DNA from 2 places in the Streptomyces sp. NPDC002680 genome. Region 1 is predicted to be linked to the other one. Evidence: predicted binding sites of a transcription regulator. Region 1 holds the regulator's gene; the other holds the start of a gene.

Region 1 (9,312 bases):
CGGTGTCCGCTGGACGGTGACTCGGGACTTCGGCTCCGGCGGCCCCTTCGCCCTGACCGCCGCCACGCAGGACGGCATCCGCGTCTACGTCGACGGCAAGGTGAAGGTCAACCTCTGGAAGAACGTCACGGCGACCCGCACCAAGACGGTCAACGTGACGATCCCGTCCGGCAGACACACCGTGCGCGTCGACTACGCCAACTTCACCGGCAGCGCGAACGTCAACTTCGGGTACACGCCCAGGACTTCGGCGGCCGTGGACAAGGTCAAGCCGCTGGTCCCGACGGCGCCCACCGTCACGTACGACAAGTCGACGGGCAAGGCCAAGCTCACCTGGGCGAAGAACAAGGAACTGGACCTCGCCGGCTACCGCATCTACCGCCGCCTGAACGGGAGTTCGTTCGGCGGCACCCCCCTGGCGACGACCGCCTCAACCTCGTACACGGACACCACCCTCCCGGTCACAGGCGCGAGTTACTACTACGAGGTCCGCGCGTACGACAAGGCGGGCAACGAGTCGACCGGTACGGCGGACAAGGGCGTCGTCACCGTCGACCGCGTCGCTCCGGCCGCGCCCGAGGCGCCGACGACCGTCAACGAGTCGGCGGCGAACGGGCTGCGGGTCAGCTGGAGCGCGGTCGAGGGCGCGGCGTCGTACCGCGTGTACCGGGCGATCGGAGCGCAGGGCAGGTTCTTCGAGATGGGCCGCACGAACACGGTCTCCTACCTGGACACCTCGGTCATCGAGGACATCCCCTACCGCTACCGCGTCTCGGCGGTCGACGCGACGGGCAACGAGTCCGGGGCTTCGGCCGTCGTCGACAGCACGTACGACGACGACACCGCACCGCCCGCCGTGACCGGCCTGAAGGTCACGCCGACCGAGTACGGCTTCCAGCTGAACTGGAACGCGAACCAGGCCCCCGACCTCGGGCGATACGCCGTCTACGTGGGCGAGTTGGTCGAGGACAAGGCGACCGGCGAGAAGGTGTGCTCGGCGGACAGCCCGGTGAAGTACGTAAGGGCCGACACCACCTCGTACTCCTACCTGACCCGCCCCGACGGCGAGCAGGCGTGCTTCTTCGTCGACGCCCTCGACCGTGCCTGGAACTCCGTGTACACGGAGACCGGCACCGCCCCGACGGTCGTGGCCACGGAACTGAACACCACCCCGAGCGTGGCGACCCCGCCGGGCTCACCCCTCTACCTGACGGCGAACTCGGCCGAAGGTGCCAGTGCCAGTGCCAACCAGCTCTCCTGGAGCGGCCTGGACGCCAACTCCCCGCAGGCGACGGGCGGTTACCGCGTCTACCGCTGGAACGCGGCCACTTCGGCGTACGAGAAGATCGCCACCGTGGCCAACACGGCTTCCGTGTACGTCGACGCGGGCGCGAAGCCCGGCACGACGTCCTACTACTGGGTGACGGCGGTGGCGGCGGACGGCACGGAGTCGCTCCCGGCGGGGGACTGGGCGATCAACGCCCCCGTGAACTGACGGCATACACGACACACAGAAAGAGCAGCCGCAGAACCGTATGAACATCACCCGACGGACAACCGCCACGACCGCGACCGCCGTTGCGCTCGCCACCGCCGGCGGCCTCCTCACCGTGGTCACCGCCCCAACCGCCTCGGCGGCCACGGTGACCTGCAACTCCCCTGTCTACAAACGGCAGTTCTTCGCGAACACCGCCTTCTCCGGCACGCCGAAGCGGACGGACTGCGACGCGGCGATCGCCGAGAACTGGGGCGCGAAGGCCCCCGCCACCGGCCTCCCGAAGGACAACTTCGGCGTCCGCTGGACGGTGACGAGGGACTTCGGATCCGGCGGGCCGTTCGCCTTCACGGCCGCCGCCCAGGACGGCATCCGCGTCTACGTGGACGGCAAGATCAAGGTCAACGTCTGGAAGAACGTGACGTCGACGGCTAAGAAGACCGCCAACCTCACGATCCCGTCCGGCAAGCACACCCTGCGCATCGACTACGCCAACTGGACAGGCAACGCGAACGTCAACTTTGCCTATGCGCCCAGGACTTCGGCGAGCGTGGACAAGGTCAAGCCCCTCGCTCCGACGGCACCGACCGTCACGTACGACAAGACGACGGGCAAGGCCAAGCTCACCTGGGCGAAGAACAAGGAGATGGACCTCGCGGACTACCGTGTCTACCGCGCCCTGAAGGGCAGCCAGTTCGGCAGCACCCCACTCACGACGACCACGGCCACGACGTACACGGACTCCACGCTTCCGAAGACCGGCGAGACGTACGCCTACGAGGTCCGTGCCCGCGACAAGGCCGGCAACCAGTCGGCGGGCAGCGCGGATGTGACCGCGACGACGGTCGACAAGACAGCGCCGACGCAGGTCACCGGGGTGTCGGGGCAGGGCACCACGGCGGGCAACTTCCTCACCTGGGCGGCCTCTTCGAAGGACGTACACCACTACGACCTGTGGGCCGCCCCGGTGGGCCAGAGCGACCCGGACGGACCGCAGCCGGTGTTCGGAACGTCCTGGGCGGACCAGCTCGTGGACGCGGGAACGCCGTACACGTACAAGGTCCAGGCCGTCGACGGCGCCGGGAACATCTCCCCGGTCTCCGAGCCCGTGACGGTGACGCGCCCCGTGGCGTCGGCCACGCCCGCCCCGACCGCCCTGGAGGGCACGCCCGCCGACGCCTCCACCCGTCTCTCGTGGATACCGTCGGAGGACGGCACGGTGACCGGATTCCACGTCTACCGCCGCACCTCCGCCAACGGAGTCGGGGTCCTCGTGGGCGGTGTCGACGGCTCGACAGCCTCGTCGTACGACGACACCTCGGCCCCCAAGGGCACCGCGTACTACTACGTCACCGCCGTCGACGGCACGGGCGCCGAGTCCGTGCCCTCGGCGCAGATCAGCGTCAGCCGCCTCACCCCGGCCACGGCGACCGGCCCGGCGGCCCCGAAGCTGACCGTGGTCTCCACGGGCGGCACTCGCTCCCCGATCATCGTCGAGGTCAAGCCCGGCACGGGCGACGAGAGCCGCCTGCTGAAGGGCTACTCCTGGGACTTCGACGGATACGGCTCCCCCAGCGGCCAGCAGCTGACGACGACGGGCCGCATCGAGTTCCAGCCCCAGTACACCGGCGGCTACACGGTGACCGTACGGACCGTTGACATCTACGGCCGCGAGAGCGCGGAGGCGTCCACGGCAGAGGTCCTGGTTCTCCGCTAGGGGCTCCGCGACAAGCCGGCGGCGCATGCAGCACGAGGGGGTCGGGAGGCAGCTGCCCTCCCGACCCCCTCCACGACACTTCTCAACTTCGCTTCGGACCCGTGATCGCCTCACCGATGACGAAACCCTTGGCAGGGCCCTCCGGGACGACGGCCTCGGTGCCGTACGGCACGCGGTGCTCGTCCTCGTAACGGGCGTGCTCAGGCACGGGAGCAGTAAGGATGCTCACCGATCCGTGGTTGTCGTAGTCGTCGACGATCACATACACGGGGATTCCGGCCCGGGCGTACTCGCGGCGCTTGCGGACCCGGTCTCGGTCCTGGTTTCGCTTACCGGGAGAGACGACTTCGATCACCAAGTGCACCGCTGAAGCGTTGATACCGAGGCCGTCCTCCGCCTCGATCGGTTCACCGTCCCGGGGGGCCACGAACCCGTCCGGTACCCACGCCCTGAGCGGATGGATCACATTCGTGTCGTTCCAGGCGCCGTACTCACTGTCCTGGAGAAAGATCGCCAGCGCATCGCGCAGGCGACTGACAACCTGGGCGTGCGAAAAACGTCCAGTGGGCGACACCTCGATGGCTCCCTCGATGATCTCAGCGCGGTAGCCCTCGGGGAGTTCCATGGCCTTCCATGCCTGCCACACGACCTCGTCCAGGTTGGGTTCGTTCGCGAATTCAGCCTGGGACTCGGACATGGTCTCGGGCCTCTCGTGCGCAAGAGCGGTCATGGCGGCACCTCCTCCTCAAGTGTGGGCTTGGCGTCCTTGGGGCACAAGCAACACGATCACGCTAGGTACGATTGTTTTGCTGACCAGGGGATTCGTCTCCGTATCACCCGACGGAGTGAGGACGGAACGATCCACCGTCCCGCCATTGCTGCCGCCGTCACGGCGTACCCTCTTCGGGCAGTCGCAGAAGCGCCCATACGACCTTGCCAACCGTGTCGCGCGGTTCGGTGCCCCACGCATCGGCGAGTGCCTCCAGCAGTGCCAGGCCCCGCCCCGACTCGTCGTCGCCCGAACCTGGCCTTCGGCACCCAGACTTGGACCGCGTTCATGACGGCGCTGAAGGCCGACGAACTCCCCTCGGCCTGAGCAGCAGCCTGCCTCGCCCCTCTCGAACCTTCACGCAACACCCGTACAACCAAGCCCCGTCCTCACGAGTCCTGATGGTCAACGGCTCCCCCCTGCCGTCGACCATCAGGACCGAAGGACCGCATTGAACCCAGCCAGACGCACGACACCCGCGGCCACCACCGCGACCGCCGTCGTGCTCGCCACCGCCGGTGCCCTGCTCGGCACCGCCGCCCCGGTCGCCTCCGCCGCGACCACGTGCAACTCCCCGGTCTACAAGCGCCAGTTCTTCGCGAACACCGCCTTCTCCGGCACGCCGAAGCGAACCGACTGCGACACGGCCATCGCCGAGAACTGGGGCGCCAAGGCCCCCGCCACCGGCCTCCCGAAGGACAACTTCGGCGTCCGCTGGACCGTCACCCGCGACTTCGGCTCCGGCGGGCCCTTCGCCCTCACCGTCGCCGCGCAGGACGGCATCCGCGTGTACCTGGACGGCAAGGTCAAGGTCAACCTCTGGAAGAACGTCACCACGACCCAGAAGAAGACCGTCAACCTCGCCATCCCCTCCGGCAAACACACCCTCCGCGTCGACTACGCCAACTGGTCCGGCAACGCCAACGTCAACTTCGCCTACACGCCCAGGACTTCGGCGACCGTCGACAAGGTCAAACCGCTCGCGCCCACCGGAGCGTCCGCGACGTACGACAAGACCGCCGACAAGGTGAAGGTCAGCTGGGCGAAGAACAAGGAGATGGACCTCTCCGGCTACCGCGTCTACCGGCAGGTGCAAGGCAGAACCGGCTGGGCCAAGATCAGCGGCACGGCAAATCTCTCCGGGACCTCGTTCACCCAGCCGGTGGTGCCGACCGGCACCGCCTTCCTCTACGAGGTGCGGGCCGTGGACAAGGCGGGACACGAGTCGGCGGGCAGTGCCGACCAACTGGTCACCACCGTCGACCGGACCCCGCCGACCGTCACCGATCTGAAGGTCCTCAGCGAGACCGCCCTGGACGGATTGACCCTCTGGTGGATGTCCGACGGGGGGCCAATGACGTACCAGTTGCTGAGATCCAGTGCCGCCGACGGGCCGTTCGAGGTGATCGCAAGCAATCTGGGCAACTCCGCAGGCGATGAGACCGCCCCGTACGGGGAGACCTCGTACTACAAGGTCGCGGCGACCGACGCGGCGGGCAACACGGGGTACTCGTCAGTGGTGTCTTTCGCCCGGCCTCTCGCCGTGCCCCACCTGGTCAACAGCGTCAACCGGCCGGAAGACGGTGGCGGCGTCGATCTGACCTGGTGGATGTCGCCGTACGCGCCGGCGGAGTTCCGGGTGTACCGCCATGACGACACCGCCGGGACGCAGCTCGTGTCCTGCGACCCCGAGCTGACCGACACCACGTACGGACTCCGCTTCACCTACTCGTGCACCGACACCACCCCGGTGCCCAGTACGGCATACAGGTACTGGGTGACCTCCGTCGACGCCCTCGGGCGTGAGTCGAAGCCCTCACAACGCATCGGCAAGTTCTACAGGGATGCCACCGCCCCGCTAGCCGTCACCGGGTTCACGGCCACCGCCACCGAGTACGGCACGGTCCTGGACTGGGAGGACAGCCCAGCGGCCGACCTCGCCGAGTACAACGTCTTCCGGGTCAGCACGGAGAACGACGGCACCGACTACACCTGGGTGGGGCAGGCCGAGCCGGGAACCACCCGGTTCGTCGACACAGACCTCCAGGACGGTGAGACCCAGACATACTTCGTGGACGCCGTGGACACGTCCTCCAACTCGATCCACAACTCAGCAGGCGACCCCTACGAGACGACGCACACCACCGTCACCGAGCACGACCTGCGCCCCACCGTCGAGACCCCCGCAGACGGGCTGGTCAGCCTGAACGCCCAGGTCGCCGATGGCGCGACCGCGGTCGATCTCACGTGGGACCTGGACACCTCGTACTACGGGACGGACATCACCGGGTACCGGGTCTACCGATGGAACCCGGCCACCGCCGCGTACGAGCCCCTGACCGCCGCCCCGGTCACCGGTATGTCGTACACCGACACCACAGCCGCTGTCGGCACCACCCACTTCTACTGGGTGACCGCTCTCCACGCCGACGGCACGGAATCCGCCCCCGGTGACGCTTGGGTGGCCCTGGCACCCTGAGCACGTGAAGGGGCCCGGAGGTTCAACCGAACCTCCGGGCCCCTTCACACATGGACTTGGGACTACTGCCTAGTCCTTCGCCTTCTTCGGCCGCCAGACCACCAACGCACTGGTCTGCTGAACCTCCTGGTACGGCACCAGATCCCGCCGATAAGAAGCATGCACCGCCGCCTCCCGCTGCTGCATAGCCGCAGCGGCGCCGTCCAGCGCAGCCTCCATCTCCGCCACCCGTGACTGCAACGCAGCCACCTGGTTCTCCAGTTCGATGATCCGCTTGATGCCGGCCAGGTTGATGCCCTCGTCCTGCGACAGTGCCTGCACCGCGCGGAGCAGTTCGATGTCGCGGGCCGAGTAGCGGCGGCCCCGGCCGGCGGTGCGGTCGGGGGAGACCAGGCCCAGGCGGTCGTACTGGCGCAGGGTCTGGGGGTGCAGGCCCGAGAGCTGGGCCGCCACCGAGATGACGTAGACCGGGGTCTCTTGGGTCAGTTCATATGGGTTGCGTCGACGGCCGTCCATCTCGGTCAAGCTCCCTTCGCTGCCTCGAACAGCTCCGCCCGCGGATCCTCGTCCGCGGTCGCCTCGCGATACGCCTCCAGTGCGTCACGAGCCTTCCCCGTCAGCTCCGTCGGGACACTCACCTCGACGGTGACCAGCAGATCGCCCCGGGTGCCGTCCTTGCGGACCGCGCCCTTGCCCCGCGCGCGCATCGTGCGCCCGTTGGGCGTGCCCGGCGGCAGCTTCAGGGTGACCGGCGGGCCGCCCAGGGTCGGGACCCTGACCTCGCCGCCGAGTGCCGCCTCGACGAACGTCACCGGCACCGTCACCGTCAGGTTGTCTTCCTTGCGGCCGAAGACCGGGTGGGCGTCGACATGCACGGTGACGTACAGGTCGCCCGCCGGGCCGCCTCGCTCGCCCGGTGCTCCCTTGCCGCGCAGGCGGATGCGCTGGCCGTCGGCCACGCCCGCCGGGATGCGCACCTGCATCGTCCGGGAGGACTTGGCGCGTCCGCTGCCGTTGCAGACCAGGCACGCGTGCTCCGCGATCAGGCCCCGGCCCTTGCAGTCCGGGCAGGGGTCGGTCAACGAAAAGCCGCCGCCCGACCCCCTCGCCACCTGGCCAGTCCCCACGCACGTCGGACACACCCTCGGCGTGCCGTTCTTGTCGCCCGTCCCGGAACACGCCTTGCACGGTGACTGGGACGTCATGCGCAGCGGGACCGTCGCGCCGTCCACCGCCTCCGTGAAGCTCAGCGTGACCTCGGTGTCGATGTCCTGGCCGCGCCGGGGCTGCGTACGGGTGGTCCCGCCGCCGCCCCGGTTGAACAGGCCGCCGAAGACGTCCCCGATGCCACCGCCGAAGCCGCCCGGACCGGAGCCCGAGCCGGCCCCGCCCTGGGGGCCGCCGCCGAAGAGGTCGCCCAGGTCGAAGTTGAACGAACCGCCGCCCGCGCCCGGCCCGGGGCGGAAGCCGCCGTTACCGAAGAGGGCGCGGGCCTCGTCGTACTCCTTGCGCTTCTTGGGGTCGCCGAGGACGTCGTTCGCCTCGGAGATCTCCTTGAAGCGCTCCTCGGCCTTGGCGTTGCCCTTGTTGGCGTCCGGGTGGAACTCGCGGGCGAGTTTCCGGTACGCCTTCTTGATCTCGGCCTCGGTGGCGTCCTTGGGGACGCCGAGGACCTTGTAGAAGTCCTTCTCGATGAAGTCCTTGGTGCTCATCCCCGACGTCCCTCCTCTCCGGAGTCCCCCACCTCAGTGCTCACGTCAGCCCTCTTCCGGGCCACCGTTCTCCTTGCCGTCCGCCGACTCCGGGGAGTCGCCCTTGTCGGCCTGCGTCGCCCCGGGCTGGGGCTCGGCCACCGCGACCCGCGCGGGACGCAGGTTGCGCTCGCCGAAGCGGTAGCCCGGCTGCAGGATCGCCACGCAGGTCGTCTCCGTGACGTCCGGCGCGTACGAGTGCATCAGGGCCTCGTGGATCATCGGGTCGAAGGGCTCGCCCTCCTTGCCGAACTGCTGCAGGCCCATCTTGGCGGCGACGGTCTCCAGCGACTCGGCGACGGACTTGAACCCGCCGACCAGTTCGCCGTGTTCCCTCGCGCGGCCGATGTCGTCGAGCACGGGCAGGAGCTCGCTCAGGAGGCTCGCGATGGCGATCTCCTTGACCGTGATCCGGTCCCGCTCGACCCGGCGGCGGTAGTTCTGATACTCGGCCTGGAGCCGCTGGAGGTCCGCCGTGCGCTCACCGAGCGCCGTACGTACCTGGTCCAGCTGGGCCGTCAGACCGGCGACCTGTGCTGCTGCTGCGTCCCCGGCCGGGGCCGCCCCCTCCGAAGAGGGGGCGGCCTTCGGCTCGGCGTCGTCGGGGGTGGCGCCGGAAGGGACGTCGGGCTTCTCGTCGAAGCCCGGAGTCTCCTCCGTCACGCGGCACCGTCCTTGCGCTCGTCGTCGACGATCTCGGCGTCGACCACGTCGTCGTCGGCCTTCGGGGCGTCGGCGCCGGGCGCCGCGTCACCGGCGCCGGCGGCCTGACCCGCCTGGGCGTCGGCGTACATCGCCTGGCCCAGCTTCTGCGAGACGGCCGCGACCTTCTCGGTGGCGGTGCGGATCTCGGCCGTGTTGTCGCCCTCGGCGGCCTCGCCCTTGAGCGCGGTCTTCAGCTCCTCGATCGAGGCCTCGACCTCGGTCTTGATGTCGCCGGGGACCTTGTCCTCGTTGTCCTTGAGGAACTTCTCCGTCTGGTAGACGAGCTGCTCGCCCTGGTTGCGGGTCTCGGCGGCCTCGCGGCGACGGTGGTCCTCGTCCGCGTACTGCTCGGCCTCCTGGCGCATGCGGTCGACCTCGTCCTTCGGCAGCGAGGAG
Region 2 (9,312 bases), on a different contig from region 1:
GCGCTGCGTCATCCGCTGATGCTGAAACGGTGGGAGAACGCCTTGCGGGAGCTGGGCGCGATGGCCGCGGAACGGGCCCGCACGGAGACACCCCACGCGTTGGGCACGCTCCCCGACGACATCTACGCCCTGCCCGAGGCGGAAGCGGTCGCGGTGCTCAACGCCCGGCGTTTCCTCGCGGCCCTCCAGCAGCGGCGCATGGAGTACAAGCGGTACATCCGGCAGCTCACCCAGGCCCTGCGTGAACGGGCACTCGAAAGTCCGTACGCGCTGGCCGTGTCCGAGGCCAAGGCGGAGGCCGACCGGCTCCTCGTCGAAGCGCATCCGTCCGAGTACGCCTTCATCCGCGCCGAGCTGCGCCCGTACGAGGAGCGCGTCGGCCATCTGCCCCTGTCCCTCGTCAGCAGCCCGCAGCGTGCCGGGATCAAGCGCCGCGTCCTGGCCGCCCTGTCGGACGGCACGTGGATGTGCCCGGCGCCGTGAACTTCGCGTTCGTCAGCAGCGCCTCCACCCGCCACTCCAGCGCCTCGTACAGCGCCCGGCCGTCCGGTGTTCCGGCCAGTACGCCTCTCTCCGCGCCCTGGGAGACGGCCTCCCGCGCGAGCGTCCGCATCGCGAAGGAGCCGAGGCCCCGGCGCCGGTGCGCGGGGGAGGTCTCCACCTGGTCGACCACCGCCGTTCTGCCCGTCGGGGCGATCTGGCCGCGGGCCGCCCAGGAGCCGTCGGGCGCCGCGAGCATCACGCGGGTCACGCCGGCGCGCGTCCAGACGCGTACCCGGTAGCCGTCGGGGGCGACGGGCGCCTCCGCGGGCGTCAGCGGGACCGACATCAGGTAGCCCGGCTCGGGGTCGGTCCGCCAGCCCTCGCCGAGCCAGCCGCCGACCGTCGCCGGATCGGCGAAGACCTTGAGCGTCACGCCCGTCCCGGTCACCGCGTCGGCCACCTTGCGGACGGTCCGTTCCTCGACGGCGTCGTTCACCGCGTCGAGGACGTGCCGGGTGACGTGCTCGGCCGTGCCCACGTCGATCGTGTATCCCCAGGGCTCGACCAGCGGCGGTGACGCCCCGCGCGAGACGACCCAGCCGTCGACCCAGGCCCGCACGGTTCCGTCCACGTCGACTCCCTGTGTAATGGTTGAGCTGCGGTAATGAGTGTTACTTGCCTGACTGTATGCGGGTGGTCGGCCGTCGCGGCAGAGGTGATCGCTCACGGCGAACACGTCCCTGGGAACAATCGGCCGCCCCCAAGCATTGAGTCGGCATAGCTCAACTTGACTGCCGAAGGGGAGATCATGGCTTCGACGTCCACACCGCTCACTCTGCCTGTGCTGCCGCTCGACGACGAGGTCGTGCTGCCCGGGATGGTGGTGCCGCTGGATCTGAACGACGCCGATGTGCGGGCCGCCGTGGAGGCCGCGCAGGCTGCCGCGCGCACCGAGCCCGGGAAGCCTCGGGTTCTGCTGGTGCCGCGTGTCGACGGGTCGTACCCGAGTACCGGTGTCGTCGGCACCGTGGAGCAGGTCGGCCGGCTGGCCGACGGGGATCCGGGCGCCCTCATTCGCGCTCGGGGGCGGGTGCGGATCGGCGCCGGGACCACCGGGCCGGGGGCCGCGCTGTGGGTCGAGGGGACCCGCATCGACGAGACCGTTCCCGACCCGTTGCCCGGTCATGTCACCGAACTTGTCAAGGAATACAAGGCACTTGCCACCGCCTGGCTGCGCAAGCGCGCCGCCTGGCAGGTCGTCGACCGCGTCCAGGCCATCGACGACGTCTCCGCCCTTGCCGACAATTCCGGTTACTCGCCCTTCCTCAGCACCGACCAGAAGATCGAGCTCCTGGAGACCGCCGACCCGGTGGCCCGGCTGAAGCTCGCCACCCAGCAGCTGCGCGACCACCTCGCCGAGCAGGACGTCGCCGAGACCATCGCGAAGGACGTCCAGGAGGGCGTCGACAAGCAGCAGCGGGAGTTCCTGCTGCGGAAGCAGCTGGAAGCCGTACGCAAGGAACTGCGGGAGATCAACGGCGAGAAGGACGGCGAGGAGTCCGACGACTACCGGGCCCGCGTCGAGGCCGCCGACCTGCCGGAGAACGTCCGCGAGGCCGCGCTCAAGGAGGTCGACAAGCTGGAGCGGTCCTCCGAGCAGTCGCCCGAGGGCGGCTGGATCCGGACCTGGCTGGACACCGTTCTCGAACTGCCGTGGAACGAGCGGACCGAGGACTCGTACGACATCCAGGGCGCCCAGGCCGTGCTCGACGCCGAGCACGCGGGGCTGGAAGACGTGAAGGAGCGCATCACCGAGTACCTCGCCGTGCGCAAGCGGCGGGCCCAGCGCGGGCTGGGGGTTGTCGGCGGGCGTCGTGGTGGCGCCGTGCTGGCGCTCGTCGGGCCGCCCGGTGTCGGCAAGACCAGCCTCGGTGAGTCCGTCGCGCATGCCATGGGGCGGAAGTTCGTCCGGGTGGCGCTGGGTGGGGTCAGGGATGAAGCCGAGATCCGCGGTCACCGGCGTACGTATGTCGGCGCGCTGCCCGGGCGGATCGTGCGGGCCATCAAGGAGGCCGGGTCCATGAACCCCGTCGTCCTCCTCGACGAGATCGACAAGGTCGGCTCCGACTTCCGGGGCGACCCCGCCGCCGCGCTGCTCGAAGTCCTCGACCCGGCGCAGAACCACACCTTCCGCGACCACTACCTCGAAGTCGAACTCGATCTGAGTGACGTGGTGTTCCTTGCCACGGCCAACGTGCTCGAAGCCATTCCGGAGGCGCTGCTCGACCGGATGGAGCTGGTGCGGCTCGACGGGTACACAGAGGACGAGAAGGTCGTCATCGCCCGGGACCACCTGCTGCCCCGGCAGCTGGAGCGGGCCGGTCTCGAGAGCACCGAAGTCACCCTCGACGAGGGCGCGTTGCGCAAGCTCGCCGGCGAGTACACCCGGGAGGCCGGGGTCCGGAACCTGGAGCGGTCCATCGCGCGGCTGCTGCGCAAGGTCACCGCACAGCACGAACTCGGCGAGCGGAAGCTGCCGTTCACCGTCACCGAGGGCGATCTGCGGTCGCTCATCGGGCGCCCGCATCACGTGCCCGAGGCCGCGCAGGACCCGGCCGAGCGGCGTACGGCCGTACCCGGTGTCGCCACCGGGCTCGCGGTCACCGGGGCCGGCGGTGACGTCCTCTACGTCGAGGCCTCGCTCGCCGATCCGGAGACCGGGGCGGCGGGACTCACGCTCACCGGGCAGCTGGGTGACGTGATGAAGGAGTCCGCGCAGATCGCGCTCTCCTTCCTGCGCTCGCACGGCGCCGAACTGGAGCTGCCCGTCGGCGACCTGAAGGACCGGGGCGTGCACATCCACTTCCCGGCGGGTGCCGTGCCCAAGGACGGTCCCAGCGCGGGCGTCACCATGACGACCGCTCTCGCCTCGCTGCTCAGCGGGCGGCTCGTTCGTACGGACGTCGCCATGACGGGCGAGGTCTCGCTGACCGGGCGGGTGCTGCCCATCGGCGGGGTGAAGCAGAAGCTGCTCGCCGCGCACCGGGCAGGCGTCACCACCGTGATCATCCCGAAGCGCAACGAGGCCGACCTGGACGACGTCCCGGCCGAGGTCCTGGAGAAGCTCGACGTCCACGCCGTCACGGACGTCCGCCAGGTCCTCGAACTGGCGCTCACCCCGGCGGAGAACCCGGCGGAGGTGAGGGTTCCGGCAGCGGCGTGACGGACGCTGCCGGTCGGTGAGAGCCCGGGTCCCGGAAGGGGTCCGGGCTTTCCCGTACGCCGGACGGGGGCCTGGGTGACGTCGGCGGTCCTGGCCTGCGAAATACTTGCCGAATACTGTCCGAGCTGCGGCAATGGCCGTGTTCGACGGACACCTTCAGAGCGGCGACACCGGATCGGGAGTGCTGACGTGCACGAGGACGTGAACGGCGAGGGGAACCTCGGCGGACAGCGAGTCGAGTCCACGACGCCCGGACCCGGGGTCGAGCGGGAATTCCTCGCCCTGGAGCGCGAGTTGACCGTGTTCCTGCGGCGCGCCCGGGCCAACTCCGGGGAGATGGCCCGCGAGGTCCATCCCGACCTGGAGCCGTCGGCGTACGGCCTGTTGGTGCGGCTGGACGAGTGCGGGCGCCAGCGGGCCACCGAACTCGCCGCCTACATCGGCGTCGGCAAGGCCACCATGTCCCGCCAGCTGCGCGCCATGGAGGAGCTGGGCCTGATCGCCCGCGAACCGGACCCCGCCGACGGCCGCGCCTGGCTGGTCCACCTCACCGACGAGGGCAGCGTCCGCTTCCGCGCCGTACGGGAGGCGCGACGCGCGCGGTACGTGCGGGAGCTGGGCGCCTGGGACCGCACCGAGGTGGCCGAACTGGCCCGGCTGCTGCACCAGCTGAACCTCGGTATGGAGAAGTAGGCCCTCATCCCTCTCCTCGTTCAAAGCTCCACGTAGACCACCGTCGCGTCGTCGTGCGTCTTGCTGCGGCGCAGGCGGGGTCGGCCGGCGTCCGCGTCCGCCCGTTCCAGTTCCCGTACGCGGTTCAGCAGCGACTGTGGGCCCTCCTTGCGTACGGCGGTGAAGCAGGCCGTCCAGTCGCCCTCGGCGAACTTCTCCACCCAGCGGGTCGCGCCGTCCGTCAGGGCCGCCAGGGCGCGGACCTCGGCGCGCGGGAGGGTGCCCGACACCGCGCGGGACGCCACCGCCGGATCGGCCGCCGCCGTGAAGAAGCCGCCCTCCTTGTTGCGTACCGTCGCGTCGGCGATCGCGTCCGTGGCCAGGGACGCACGGGGGACGCGGGACAGCCGGTCGTCCAGGTGGGCGGTGACCGTGCCGTCCGGGGACTCGGTCAGCAGGGCCGAGTCGGACAGCACCAGATGCTCCACGACGTCCAGGGACCAGCGGGCCAGGACCACGGTCGCCTGGGGCGTACGGGGGTGAGAAAGGTCACAGGTTTGCGTGTGGGCCTCGGCGGTACGAGAGATGGCCGCCGCCAGCACGTCCTGGAGAGGCATATCCCGCTGCGAAACCGACAGTTCGGTCAGCGCGCCGCCGAGCCGGGCCGTGTACCAGGGGACGGAATGCAGACAGCCCGTGCCGGCCCTGGGGGGAGTCACCCCGTCCAGGAGGACGAGCGAACCGCCCTGCCCGGAGGCGGGAAGCCCGATCGCTGCGAAGTCCTCATTGGGGCGGGCCGGATCACCGGGCTCCGTGGCGAGTTCAGTACGCATCCAGCCAGTCTGCACGAGGCCTTCACAACGTTCTCAAAAGGCTGGCAACAGTTGCCGAAACAGCGGGTAGCCGCTGGTCAGACGCCTGGTTTGGGCGGGAATGATCTACTCCGTGAAGACGTAGTGGCGGATAATGTCAAAGCCCGCCGCCCACGTCCAACCGGCCCACCGGGCACGGTGGGAGCACAGGCCAGAGGAACTTGCCGCCAACTCCCCGCCGATGTTGACTCCTTGATGTTCACTCCTTTGAGTGGCGGGTCAGGTGACGCGCGCTCCCTGCCCACCGGCATGGGAGGGTCGGGAGCCGGACCGTGCCGGAGAACCGGAACCGTACCGGGTGAGCGGCAGGCCAGAACCATCCGGGCGGCCATCCAGTTGACGGATCGTCATTCGGGTCCGGACGCATCGTCACCCGGGCCCATGGGCACACGAGTCAGGAATGCGAGCGACGGTGCAGAAGACGCGGCCTCGGCGCACAGGCAGGCAGACAGCTCCCGCAGGGGGCGCTACCGGTGACGCCCCGACCGATCCCGCGGGCCGGGGACGCCCCGCCCACGTCAGGAACCGGCTCATCGTGGCCGTCGCCGTCGTGGCCGCCGCGATCGCCGGGGCAGGCTCCCCGTCCCTGATCACGGCCTCCTCCCAGCTCCACGACTCCCAGGACCTGGTGACCCTCGCGGCGCAGACCCAGGACGCCCTGACCCTGGCCCACTCGCTCGCCGACGAACGCGACGAGGTCACTGTCTACATCGCCGCCGGCCGCGCCAAGGCGAAGGCGCCCTCCGAGCAGCGCGCCGCCCGCGTCGACCGCCAGGTCGGCGATCTGCGCGCCGACCCCGACACCCCGGCCGCGCTGCGCGAGGACCTGGACGAGATCGCGACGCTGCGCCGGGAGGCGCTCACCGGCAAGAGCACCGCTCTCCAGGCCCACGAGACGTACTCCGACGCCATCGCCGGGCTGCACCGCCTCGCCGAGCGACTGGCCGAGCAGCAGCCGCCCCGAGCGGGCTCCGGCGCGTACGCCCTCGCCGAACTCGACTCCGCCGTCCAGCAGGCCGCCGCCGCCCGGGGCCTCCTCCTCGCCGCGCTCAGCGTGCCGACCTCCACCGAGAACGTGTACGACCCGATCACCGGGCTGTCCTCCCGGGTGACCGTCACCTCGCCCGCCGACACGAAGACGCGGAACGCCCTCACCACCGCCGCCCAGCAGGCCCGCCTGCGCTCGGACGCGGCGATCCTCGACTTCCGCGAGACGGCCCCCGAGACCGCCGTCGGCAGCTACGACTCCACGGTCACCGGACCCGAGGTCGACACCGCCGACAAGTACCTCGCCTCGCTCACCGACCAGCCCACGCTGTCCACGCGCGAACTCACCACCGGCCTCAGCGGTGTGGACGCGGCGCTCTCCGCCCGGGTCGAGCTGATGCGGGGCGTCGAGGCCTCCCTCTACGAGCGCCGCACCAAGGCCCTCGTCAAGCTCCGGGACGACGACGTCACCGAGCTGGAGATCCGGATCGCCGCCCTCGGCGCCCTTCTCCTGATCTCCGTGGGTATCGCCACCGCCATGGCCCGCACCCTCACCCGCCCCCTCTCCGTGCTGCGCCGGGGCACCGCCCGGCTCGCCGGGGCCGCCGACCCGCTCGCCGAGGAACCGATCAAGTTCACCGGCCGCAACGACGAGTTCGCCCAGGTCGTCCGCTCCGTCAACGCCCTGCACGCCCGCGCCCTCGCCGTCCACGAGCGCATCGCCACCCTGGAGTCCGACCGCAAGCACCTGGTCGGCCAGCGCCAGAAGATGGCCGACGCCCGCGAGGAACTGCGCACCGAACTCGCCGACGCCGCAAGCCAGTTGGCCCGCACCCGGCACAACATCCACGGCACCTTCGTGAACCTCGCGCTGCGCACCCTGGGCCTCGTCGAGCGTCAACTCGCCGTCATCGAGGGCCTGGAGGAGCGCGAGCAGGACCCGGACCGGCTCGCCACCCTCTTCAAGCTCGACCACTTCGCCACCGTCATGCGCCGGCACAGCGAGAACCTCCTGGTCCTCGCCGGCGCCGAACACGGCCACCAGCACGCGGGTCCCGTCCCGCTCGTCGATGTCGTCCGGGCCGCCGTGAGTGAGATCGAGCGGTACGAGCGGGTGCGCATCTCCGCGCTGCCGCCGCACGCGCATCTCGCCGGGTTCGTCGCCGACGACGTCAGCCATCTGCTGGCCGAACTCCTGGAGAACGCCACCTCGTTCACCCCGCCCGAGCTTCCGGTGGAGATCTCCGGCTGGCTCCTGGAGAGCGGCGACATCATGCTCTCCGTCCAGGACGAGGGCATCGGCATGGCCGCCGACCGCCTCGTCCGCCTCAACTCCCGCTTGGCCGACTTCGATCCGGACGCCCCGTACGAGGCGGGCGACGAGGGCGACGAGGACGGTGACGGCATCGGGCTCGGGCTGTACGTCGTGGCGCGGCTCGCCCACCGGCACGGTGTGCGCGTGCAGTTGAGGGAGCAGAAGCAGGGCGGGGTCGCGGCGGTCGTCGTCCTGCCGAAGACGCTGCTGGCCCAGGACCCGGCGGCCGTATCACCCTCGGCCAACTCGACGCTCGGCGGCGGCACGCTGACCTTCCCGGGCGCCGACGCCGAGGTCAACTCCAATGTGCTGCAAGGGCGTTCGGAGGCCGAGGACCCGGAGGAGAGCCGGGTCGAGGACCTTGCGGAGCAGTCGGGCGGTGAGTCGGGCGGCGCCGACCCGATCGCGGCCGACGCGCCGGACCTGATGATCGCCCTGGCGGAGCGGGCCGTACGGAACGCGGAGGCGGACGCCGAGACGGACGCGGACGTGGACACCTATACGGGCACGCGCGCGGACGCGGGCACGAATGCGGGCACGGATGCGACCCCGGTCGACGGCACGCTCGCCGCGGCCGAGCCGTCGGCGCCGTCGGCTCCGGAACCCGACAACGCTCCCGTCCCGGACACCGCTCCCGTCCCCGAGGCCCTCCCCGCCTCCGAGATCACCATGGAACTGCTCGTGCCGGAACCCCCGGCCGAGGACACCCCCGAGCCGACCGTCCCCACGGCTCCCGACACCGGCACCGCCCCGGACCCCTACGCCATCGGCCCCGACACGCACGAGCGCGTCGAGGACGAGCCGCTCACCGACAAGGGCCTGCCCAAGCGGACCCCGAAGATCACCGCGCCCGCCGCGCCGCCCAGACCACGGATCGGATCCGTCGACGCCGACGCGCTGCGCCGCAGGCTCGGCGGGTTCCACCGGGGTGCCCGCGACGGACGCCGTGACGTGGAGGCGGAGATCGCGGAGCAGACGGAGCGGCCCGACCGGACCGAGCACACGGCACAACCGGCACGTACGGCACAGCCCGCACATGCCGAAGAATCCACGGGGGGAACAGTCGAGGAGGCAAGCAGTTGACCGCGCCCAGTACCTTCGGCCTGAGTAGTGAAGCCCGCAACCTGCACTGGCTGCTGACCAATCTCGTCGAGGAGGTGCCGGGACTGACGTCGGTCGCGGTGGTCTCCTCGGACGGTCTGCTCCTGCTCTCGTCCGACCCAGACAGGAACGCGGAGCGCCGGCCCGATCAGCCGACCGGCCCCAAGGGCTCCGCCGCCGACCTCGCCACCATCGTCTCCGGCATCGGCAGCCTCACCATCGGCGCCGCCAAGCTGATGGACTACGGCGGCGTCAAGCAGACCATGGTCGCGATGGAGGACGGCAGCCTCTTCGTGATGTCGATCAGCGACGGCTCACTGCTCGGTGTGCACGGCTCCCCGGACTGTGACATGAGCGTGGTGGCGTACCACATGGCGCTCTTCGTGGGCCGCGCCGGCCATGTCCTGACCCCCGAACTCCGCAGTGAGCTACGGGAGTCGATCGAACGCGGGGCCTCGGACAAGGAGCCCACGGCGGTCGGTCCGATGGCCGTCAGAACCGTGCCGGACCGTTCGGCGGAGGTCGCCAAGTGAGCGCCGTCCCGGACGCGCCCAGGCTTCCCGTCCGTGGCGGCGACCGCAAACCGGCCCGAGTACGCCCGTACTCGCTGACCGGTGGCCGGACCCGCTTCGGACACGTCCTCCTCGTCGAGACGTTCG

What was found. The regulator HspR, encoded in region 1, represses chaperone genes until heat shock. The targets are predictions, from matches to a motif close to TTGAGNNNNNNNNNCTCAA.
Region 2: a site for HspR is predicted at 1,251-1,269, ahead of lon (endopeptidase La). Genes of this name have one in related genera too.

Annotation. Positions count from the first base shown of each region.
Region 1 is NZ_JBIAQP010000029.1:90,934-100,245, forward strand. It holds gene ACFYXF_RS48490 (PA14 domain-containing protein) at 1-1,495, shown strand, start outside; gene ACFYXF_RS48495 (PA14 domain-containing protein) at 1,536-3,212, shown strand; gene ACFYXF_RS48500 (Uma2 family endonuclease) at 3,295-3,942, opposite strand; gene ACFYXF_RS48505 (PA14 domain-containing protein) at 4,433-6,460, shown strand; gene ACFYXF_RS48510 (heat shock protein transcriptional repressor HspR) at 6,530-6,976, opposite strand; gene dnaJ (molecular chaperone DnaJ) at 6,982-8,172, opposite strand; gene grpE (nucleotide exchange factor GrpE) at 8,218-8,874, opposite strand; gene dnaK (molecular chaperone DnaK) at 8,871-9,312, opposite strand, start outside.
Region 2 is NZ_JBIAQP010000002.1:316,695-326,006, forward strand. It holds gene ACFYXF_RS08050 (hypothetical protein) at 1-483, shown strand, start outside; gene ACFYXF_RS08055 (GNAT family N-acetyltransferase) at 425-1,114, opposite strand; gene lon (endopeptidase La) at 1,292-3,706, shown strand; gene ACFYXF_RS08065 (MarR family winged helix-turn-helix transcriptional regulator) at 3,896-4,399, shown strand; gene ACFYXF_RS08070 (hypothetical protein) at 4,420-5,211, opposite strand; gene ACFYXF_RS08075 (nitrate- and nitrite sensing domain-containing protein) at 5,651-8,635, shown strand; gene ACFYXF_RS08080 (roadblock/LC7 domain-containing protein) at 8,632-9,186, shown strand; gene ACFYXF_RS08085 (DUF742 domain-containing protein) at 9,183-9,312, shown strand, end outside.